DNA from 2 places in the Aneurinibacillus sp. UBA3580 genome. Region 2 is predicted to be linked to the other one. Evidence: riboswitches for the same ligand, from Rfam matches in the RefSeq annotation. Region 2 holds a riboswitch; the other holds the start of a gene.
What was found. Region 2 has a riboswitch for S-adenosylmethionine ahead of mtnK (S-methyl-5-thioribose kinase). Riboswitches for the same ligand answer to the same signal wherever they lie in the genome.
Positions count from the first base shown of each region.

Region 1: another riboswitch for S-adenosylmethionine. It lies ahead of B2899_RS12280 (YezD family protein); the one in region 2 lies ahead of mtnK (S-methyl-5-thioribose kinase).

Region 1 is NZ_DFMZ01000081.1:19,986-24,977, reverse strand. Features, by position in the region: gene B2899_RS12285 (MFS transporter) at 1-1,049, shown strand, start outside; SAM riboswitch class I at 1,597-1,717, shown strand; gene B2899_RS12280 (YezD family protein) at 1,766-1,969, shown strand; gene ssuE (NADPH-dependent FMN reductase) at 2,090-2,644, shown strand; gene B2899_RS12270 (hypothetical protein) at 2,774-3,100, shown strand; gene B2899_RS12265 (ABC transporter permease) at 3,371-4,114, shown strand; gene B2899_RS12260 (aliphatic sulfonate ABC transporter substrate-binding protein) at 4,160-4,992, shown strand, end outside.
Region 2 is NZ_DFMZ01000055.1:20,802-25,793, forward strand. Features, by position in the region: gene B2899_RS09030 (sugar ABC transporter ATP-binding protein) at 1-206, opposite strand, end outside; gene B2899_RS09035 (sugar ABC transporter substrate-binding protein) at 279-1,349, opposite strand; SAM riboswitch class I at 1,565-1,673, opposite strand; SAM riboswitch class I at 1,764-1,874, opposite strand; SAM riboswitch class I at 2,037-2,145, shown strand; gene mtnK (S-methyl-5-thioribose kinase) at 2,233-3,444, shown strand; gene B2899_RS09045 (ankyrin repeat domain-containing protein) at 3,788-4,300, shown strand; gene B2899_RS09050 (helix-turn-helix transcriptional regulator) at 4,513-4,992, opposite strand, start outside.

The DNA of each region.
Region 1 (4,992 bases), on a different contig from region 2:
GTGTGGTAGCAGGCGCAACGGTATTATGGGGAATCGTACAACTGTTTACGGGATTTGTTAACGGTAGTAAGATGCTTATTGCCTTACGCTTTCTACTTGGTGTGACAGAAGCACCTGTTTATCCGGCGGGAGGAAAATTACAGTCTATCTGGTTAACCTCTAAGGAAAGAGGTCGTGGTGCTACCCTTCTTGACAGTGGATCTCCACTGGGAACAGCAATAGGAGGACCGATTATTGTAGGATTTATGGCCTGGTTCGGTGGATGGCGCAGTGCCTTGATCGGAACAGGGATTCTCACTATTATAATTGGATTACTTACCTGGAGGGTTATTAGAGGAAATCCTTCCACGAATCCAAGAGTAAATGAAGCGGAACGTAAATACCTGGAAACTGAGCTTAATAAGGAATATAATAACGCTGAGATCTTGTCTACGGGAGCAGTCGGAATTAAGCAGTACGTAAGAAGTGGTAGTTTCTGGTTTATGTGCTTAGGTTGGTTTGCGTATTGCACCGTATATTATGGTTTGATGACATGGGGACCAATGTATTTAGCTAAGACACAACATTTAGATATAAAGAGTATAGGCACGTCTGTGTTTATTATCTTTGGTGCAGGATTTGTCGGAGAATTAATTGGCGGCTGGATTGCGGATTTTTGGAGACAGAAAGGAGGAAGTCATAATACGGTCATGCGTACGCTCCTGTCTATTTCTGGGGTGGTGACCGGCATTTCGATTTTCCTCCTAGGACACATAACTTCGGTGAACATGGCTATTACCTTACTTGCTATTGCACTGTTTTTCCTTCGTTGGACCGGATTATACCTGACTGTGCCTGCCGCTATCGCCCAACGTCAACACGTCGGTATGGTAGCAGGGTGTATGAGTTTCTTAGGGAATATTTCAGGTATTATTACACCCATTTGTATTGGTTTTATTGTATCTATCACAGATTCCTACTTTATTGCTCTTATGTTGTTTTCTGCTACTGGTCTAGTTTTGGCTGTAGCGTCTATGCTTATTAATTATGCTAAAAAGATAGGAACCTAAACCTGGTTTAAGCAGTATTAATATTTATTAGGGTAACGAGCCTTCTGAATAGCAAGAATCAGAAGGCCTTTTCTATAATATGGCCAGATTGCGACCGGAAAAATACAGGTGATAATGCTTAGCAAAGAAATGATAAAGAAGCAAGAAATCATACCGTATCTTTATGTGATCTATCGGGATGCTAAAAGCGCGAGAAATATGTGTTTAGCCGTTGTAAAAGGATATAGTTTTTGGGATGCATTTAGGTACGGAAAAAGATTGAAGTAGAGATTACAGATTACCACCGAACCAGCAGCATAGAGATTACAGGCAGCAGAGTGGGCTGGCACAAAACCGATCGATCTTCATTGCTTTCAAGAAACCGCGAATTTGTATTGAAGGAAACGGATTTGTTGACCTGAACATACCTAAAAAATTTTTTCTGAAAATTAAAGTGGAAATAGAAGTTTTCATATTTTTTAGGTAAAAGGGAAATAGATCTAAAATTCCTAGTTGACCGTTAGGATTAATTGTATTATGATGGTGCCAACAAGCAAAAAAGGTAGATGACTTATCAAGAGAGGCGGAGGGATTGGCCCGATGAAGCCCGGCAACCCCTGTGTTCTTTCGTTGGCGAAGAACACGGGAAGGTGCTACATCCAGCAGGAGAATTTCCTGAGAGATAAGGAATGTGCTGATATCGCCTCCTTATCTCACAGGGGTAAGGAGGTGTTTATGTGTCCGCAGAAAAAGAAGAACAAAACCAAATGATCGATTATATTTTGGATGCGCTGCAAGGATTACAGTATGGATCGATTCAAATCGCCATCCATGATTCAAAAATTACACAAATCGATCGTTTGGAAAAGCAACGCTTCCCGGTTCAGCGCTCGTCTTCTTCAACAACCAACGTATCAAGATTCTCGTCCAAAAGAAAGTAGCACACGAAACCACATCGACAGCCGATCGGTCAACCGAAGGCTCCTGCTCTATTTGCCTGCCGGTGCGCAAGGGAGTGGGAGCCTTTTTTAGTACATGATTTCATAATGGAGGAAAATAAAATGGCAGATATTATTAGCATTTCTGGAGGCATTTCTCCTAGCTCCCGTACTTCATCTGTAGTTCGGTATCTGAACACTCTGATCGGGCATCAGGGATTGCATACGGTTTCGTTTACCGTGCGTGATATTCCTGCAGAGGATTTAGTCTATGGCAGATTTGATAGTCCTGTTGTACACAACATCAGTACATTAATTGAAGAGGCGAGCGGCGTTATTATTGCAACCCCGGTATACAAAGCGGCGTATGCAGGAGGATTGAAAGCGCTGCTTGATTTATTGTCGCGTGATGCGCTGGCGAACAAAGTTGTACTTCCGCTGGCTGTAGGAGGTACATTAAGTCATCTATTAAGTATTGATTATGCACTGAAACCGGTGCTTTCGGCCCTGGGAGCCCGTTATATTCTGGGCGGCGTCTATTTGCTAGATTCAAGCATTGAAGTTGTCAGCGATGGAACCATTCGTGTAGATGAAGAAAACAATCAGCGACTCAAGCGTTCTTTGCATGAATTTATTACCGTTATCAAGCAAAACCAGGAGGTACCTGTGCGAACGTAAAAAAGCTGCTGAATGGAACATTGTTTTTGAAAGAACATCAGAAGAGGACGCGGTAGCCCAATAAACAAGAAGATGTGCTGTGTTTTTTCAGGTATTTGAGAAAGCAAGCGAACGAGGAGGGAGATAGAGATGATGGAAACATGGGTGAATGACCATTTGGATCTTTATATTTACGCTAAAAAAATTGGTGATATCGAATGGCAGAAACAAATTCTGGCTGCTTTGCATAACAAAGATCAACTGCTTCGTCAGGAGTTGCACCAAATGGTTAGCGAGGGATTGTGGAAGAAGTTTGATCAGATTAATGAAGATTTGGTGCTCGTTTATCGTCAGCTTTGCCACAGCAAAGAACCGCATCTATTTGAGGAATTAAAATGGAAAGTACTGCTTCTCAGAGCGGAGAGGCAAAGCATTATGGAACAAATTCGCCAGCTTCATCTTGTTCTTTCTTCGTAATATAGCACAAAAAAGGATGAAAACAGGTAAATGTTATCTTTTATTCTTACTTGACTTATTGGAGTAATGATATTTATAATGTAAAAAATTGATAGTATCTTAGATAGCCGATCAGTCAACTGAAGGCTCCTTTTTATTTAGCTTTTATTCAGCTATTTAATAAGGAGTCTTTTTTTATTTATATTGCAACGAGAAAGGAGATAGTAAATGGAAAGAGAAAAGGGACCACGGGAAATAGACAAAAAGCAAGTGCATGTACGAGTAATTTCGATGGCTAGCATTGCGTTACTGATGCTGATTTGGACAGTAAGTACAAATTTGAGATGGATAGACCCGTTTTTTTTGCCTTCTCCTCAATCGGTATGGGCAGCCTTTTTAGACTTAATATGGGAAGGATACAAAGGCTCCTCGTTGGGGACCCATGTTTTAAACAGCCTGTATCGATTATTTTTGGCTCTAGTTTTAGCATTTTTTACAGCAGTACCGCTTGGGATTTTATGTGGTTATTCAAAATATATACTTGCCATTTTTGATCCAATCATTGAGTTTTACAGGCCTTTGCCGCCACTAGCCTACTACGCATTACTCGTTCTGTGGCTAGGTATCGATAACACTTCAAAAATAGCTCTATTATTTCTCAGTGCTTTTGCTCCACTGTTTATTGCTACCGTATCAAGTGTACAACGGGTGCCACGTGATCGGATAAACAGTGCCCTGTCATTAGGAGCAACGAAAACGAAGATTCTTGTACATATTGTCCTTCCGTCCTGCCTTCCAGATATTATTACAGGACTTCGGACAGCAATTGGTGTTACATATGCGACGTTAGTGGCTGCAGAAATGGTAGCTGCTACTTCAGGAATCGGATGGATGGTATTGGACGCGAGTAAGTATTTGCGAAGTGATATTGTTTTCGTAGGCATTATTTTAATGGGGGGAATTGCCATACTGATGGATAGCATTATTAGATGGTATCAACGCCTTCAATTCCATTGGGTTGGGAGAGAAGGATAATAAAAATTTAGAATAGTAAAAAATACCGTATAAAGAGAGAGGTTGATGGTTATGCAAAGAAAAATATACGTGGGGCTAGTAACACTAATGGTTATCATTTTTACTTTTATCACCGGATGCTCGGATCAAGCAGCATCAACTCAAAAAGGTAATTCTTTACCTTCTTCGTCTGGTGCAATCCCAAAAGAAATTAGAATAGGTTATCAGGTTTCTCCTAATGGAGAACTCCTTGCTAAGGCTTTAGGATTACTGGAGAAAAAGTATCCGGATATAAAAGTGAATTGGATTAAATTTGATTCAGGACGAGATGTCAATAATGCGATAGCGAGTGGGAGTATCGATTTTGGTCTTGTAGGGACCCCACCAGGCTCTATAGGAATTGCAAAAGGATTGCCTTATCAGGTATATTACCTTCACGATCTCATTGGTGAAAGTGAGGCATTGGTAGTAAAAGAAGATGCGGGCATTACATCATTAAAAGATTTGAAAGGCAAGAAAATTGCAACCACCTTCAGTTCAACCTCACACTTTAGTTTATTGGGGGCGCTAAAGAAAGAAGGGATTGATCCACAAAAAGAAAACATAACGATTCTTGATATGCAGGTGCCTGATATTTATGCTGCATGGAAACGAAAAGATATCGATGGCGCTTATATTTGGCAGCCAATGCAGGCAAAATTGGTGCAGGATGGAGGCGATATCATCATTACATCTAAAGACTTAGCTGCTAAAGGTGTAATAACAGCAGAGTTTGGAATTGTTCATAAAGATTTTGCAAAGAATTATCCTGACATTGTAAAAGGGTATATCTCTGTTTTGGATGAGGCAGTACATTATTATCATGAAAAACCGGAACAATCAGCACAAGTCCTTTCTAA
Region 2 (4,992 bases):
CGCCCGTCTAATTGAATGGTTCCGCCGTCCGCCCGGTACGCGCCGGACAGAATCTTCATCAGCGTACTCTTTCCGGCTCCGTTCGCTCCGAGCAGCGCGTGAATCTCTCCGCCGCGCACGGCAAAGTCTACACGTTTAAGCGCATGCACTCCGGCGAACGATTTGTTTATATTCTGCATGCGCAGCTCTACGGCCGTCTGTGCCATACGGTTCTCCTCCATTTCTTCCTTCGTTCAGATAAAAGCCCACCGGATCGCCCGAACCGGTGGGAAAACAGCTTACTTCTTCATCCAATCAACAATGCCCTGCTGGCTTGAGCCCCAATCTTTAATATGCTTGCTCAACGTATCAGTCGTCACTTTTTCAGCAGGCAGTTGCTCTCTCGTTACGAGTACTGGCTTCAGCACAACGTTGTCCGGGGTTTTATCGCCATGCAACTTCTGGTATGCATAGCGTACTTGAACCCGGCCGATATCTTTTGGATCTACGGCCGCGGAGGCTACCCAGGGTCCCTTCGGATTTTGAATCATCTGCAAGTCCTCGTCGCTCATATCAATACCGTAGACTTTAATCTCCGTACGGCCAGCCTGTTCAATTGCCCGGGTTGCGCCTTTTGCGAATTCATCCCAGGCAGCGAATACTGCAGTAATATCGCCTTTATTCGGATACTTCTTTAACACGGCTTCCATCTGCGCCTGTGTATCTAGCGCCGTATTGGCCGTAGCCGATCCGAATGCCGCTACTTCTTTGATTCCCGGATTGTTCTTCATGAACTCCTCATACGCCACCTGGCGACGTTCCATCGGAGCAAATCCCGCTACCCAAATTTTAACGATATTCGCTTTGCCGCCACTGTCTTTCGCCAGCTTATCAAGCACGGACCTGGCCATCTCCTGATCGTCTTGCTGAAGAACAGTAACGCCCGGAACCTTTATATTAGCATCAAATACCACAACAGGAATATTTTTTGACACAGCCTTTTGAACACCATTCTGCAGCGCTTCAGGTGTGCCGTGGTCGATAAGAATGGCATCAAACTTCTGATTAATGGCTGCATCTACATTGGCCGCCATGCGCGCTAAATCTCCGTCAGACGCAAACACCGTGACCTGTCCGCCAAACTTTCCAACTTCCTCTTTCACCCCGCTTATGTATTGAGCAGAAAATGTACCGAGGTTCATCTGCATAACAAGCGCAATTCGTTTGCCTGCAAGCGATCCGGCTGCATTTGCGCCTTTCGTGCCGTTCTGCTCTCCCGTGCTTGCACTCTGCGTGCCGCATGCACTGGACACAATTGCCAGTATTGCGATCAGGAACGCAGAGAAAAGGATTTGTACTTTTTTCTTCATCTCAAAAACTCCCCTTATCATTTAAAAATTTTAGAAAGAAGATAAAAAGACAGAAGGTAGTTGTAGATGAGAAAAAGCATTCGCTTTTTTCCACCGCTAGCTCTAATCTTCTATCCCTCCATCCTTCTCTTCATATGGTTGTACAACCATATGAAAAAAGAAAACCGCCTCTCTTTGCATCTGAAAGAGAGGCGCTTCAGTTCACAGGATGCTGCCTCTCATCTCTCAGGATCTCTCCTGCAGGAAGTAGCACCTTGCCTGTACGAATACAGGCAGGTTGCCGGGCTTCATCGGGCCAGTCCCTCCGCCTTCTCTCGATGAGAACATGTTTATGACAAAAACATTATTAATACATAAAAAATATAAAAAACCTCTTCCATGTCTGAAAGAGGGTACCTGTGCATTGGCTTCACATCCTTATCTTTCAGAACATCGTCCTGTAGGAAGTAGCACCTTGCCTGTACGGATACAAGCAGGTTGCCGGGCTTCATCGGGCCTAATCCCTCCGCCTTCTCTGGATAAGTGTGTTTTATTTTCACTATTCTTAATGAAACTAATCATACCCGGATTGTATGAGAGTGTCAATTACTTTTTCAAAATTTTTCTCAACCAGTGGACTGTTTACATTTGCTTGACAAATCAAGCAAAGCGTTCTACATTTTTAGTAATGTAATCACATACGAATAACGCTTATCGAGAGATGGTTGAGGGACTGGCCCGATGAAACCCGGCAACCTGCCGCCTTATAGCGGTAAGGTGCTAACTCCTGCAGAATTCGCATTCTGAAAGATAAGGTTAAGATGATCGTCTACCCCTCTTTCAAATGCAAAGAGGGGTTTTTATTTTTATTTGATAGAAAAACCGACAGAGAGGGGAAATAGAGATGTCTTACCGCACACTTACCGAACAAGAGGCCGTTGAATACGCCCGCAAGATTCCGAGCTTGTTCCCGCAGGACGCCCGGCTTGTCAGCCGTGAAATCGGCGACGGAAATCTGAACTTCGTGTTTCATATCAAAGATGAAGGGCCGTCCGGCAAAAGCATTATTTTCAAGCAGGCGCTTCCCTATGTCCGCGTTATCGGCGATTCCTGGCCGCTTACGCTGGATCGCGCACGCATTGAAAGCGAGGCGCTGATTCTGGAAAATGAGCTGTGCCCGGGGTCCGTTCCACGGGTCTATCACTATGACACCGACTTGGCTCTTATCGTCATGGAAGACCTGTCTGATTATGAGATTATGCGCAAAGGGCTGGTGGAAAGAAAACGCTATCCGAACTTCGCAAAGCAAATCGGAACATTCCTGGCGCGTACGCTGTTCCTGACTTCAGATCTTGCGATGTCCCCGCTTGAGAAGAAGCGGAAAGCCGCTTCCTTTACCAATCCGGAATTGTGCAATATTACGGAGAATTTTGTATTTACGTACCCGTTCCTTGACGATCCGTCCAATGCGTACAATCCGCTCATCACCAATACGGTCCAGCGCATCTGGAGCAACGATGAGCTTAAGCTTGAAGTTGCCCGGCTAAAAGAAAGATTCATGACGCTCGGTCAGGCATTGCTGCACGGTGATTTACATACCGGAAGCATCATGGTGACAGAGCAAGATACGAAAGTCATCGACCCGGAGTTCGCTTATTATGGCCCCATGGGCTTCGATATCGGAGCCGTCATTGCTAACCTGCTGCTCAATTACGCGGCACATGAAGGCCATACGCCGGACCCGCAGGAGCGCGAAGCGTACCAGGCGTATCTGCTGGAGACAGTATCGGAAGTATGGCGCGTGTTTGAAACTGAATTCCGCACTTTATGGGAAGAGCAGGCGCAGGAGCCTTATGCGAAAACACCGGGATACCTGGATGCCTACCTGCTTGATGTACTGAAAGACGCCGCAGGCTACGCGGGCTGCAAAATGATGCGCCGTGTCATCGGCCTGGCGCACGTCTCAGACCTGGAGAGCATCGCCGATCCGGCGCTGCGTGCCAAAGGCGAAACGCTGGCTCTATGTATCGGACAGGAGCTTGTCCTCCAGCGCGGTACACTGAGCGGCATCGACGATGTCATTAAGCTGATCGCCGCCTCCGCCGTACAAAATTAACAGTAAGGAAAACTCGCAGGCGGTTTTCTTCGCTTACGCTTACGAATGGATGGATGACCCAGAGTCTAAATAGACGGATGGGTGACAGCCCCTTTTCTTGTTTTTGATTCCTTTCTTCTCTTTTTTGGGTTAGGCGGCTCTTCTGGCCGCCTTTTTCAGCAGATTATGGGAAGAGATCGACTACAGGATCGACTTGGACTTTTAGTACTGGAATCGGAAAAGGAAATACAACATGGTAATGTAACATAATTGTTTCACGGGAATGGGGGCCAAATCGGTCTTTATTCCCTTATTTTCAATATATTATATAAAGTTTAACTTTAAAAGTCTGGAGATGATTTTTATGAAAAAGAAGATAGGGTTAGCAAAGAAAGGTATTATTTTATTATTCATTTTTTTAGTGAGTGCCTTAGCATTTGGGTGTTCACAAGAAAGAACTACTCATCAACCGGAAACAATGAAAGATGAGAAATCATTTTATAAAGAATTGTTTTCAGCAATAAATAAGGAAGATAAGCAAGCGGTTTCTAATGCTTTAAAAGAGGATATAGAACCTAATTATGAAATGCCTGAGTATGGTACCTTATTAACTGCCGCCACAAAAGTAGGAGATCCTGAAATAATTAAACAAATTATTGAAAAGGGAGCTGACGTTAATAAAGCAGATGAAAGTGGTCAAACTCCGTTACACTGGGGTAGTCAAAAAGGAAAAACCGATGCTGTAAAAGTCCTTATAGATGCCAAAGCAGACATCAATGCTAAAAATGATAACGGCGAAACTCCACTCGCCCTCGCTAAAAGTAATAACTTCCCAGAAATTGAGAAGTTATTGAAGGATGCAGGTGCAAAGGAGTAAGAAGGTATAATATTGTATAGCAGAAAGAACGTTTATTAAATTAAAGAAAAAGGCATTCGCCTTTTTCACCATTAAAATCCTCTCCTCATCCCTTCCTCTTTTTTCCTTCGCACCATTAAAGTCAGCAGCGGCATAAGTGTCTATACCGCAAAAAATACCCTCACAGTCCATAAAGGTCTGTGCGGTTCGTTTCTTTGTTCATTTTTTCGGCATTAACGCGTTTCCTTTGCGCCTTTTCCGTCTTTTTCGTTAATGATGTATACGCAGTTATCGCCGCCGGTCGCCATGCATTGCTCCTGCTCTACCTCGGCGTTCAGCACATTCTCGAACAACGTCTTTTCACAATTGCAAGCGTATGTGTATTCTTTGGCGACGGTTGAAATCGGGCAATTCGTTTCCACAAAAATATATTTGCCGGTTTTTTCATCCTTTTTCAATTCAGCCATGTAGCCCTTTTCGTTCTGCATCTTCACAAGTGCTTCTAGCTTCTTCTCAAAGTTGCTGTCGGAAGGCACAATATCGCGGTACAAATTCTCCTGGCGCTGCTGGCGAAGCTTAAACAGCGCTTCTACCATCTGCGCTCCCTGCAGCTCTGCAATATCATTAAGGAATTCCAATGTCAAATCCTGATAATTCTTAGGGAACATATTATCGGCTTCTTCAGACAGGGAGTACACATTGGTTGGCCGGCC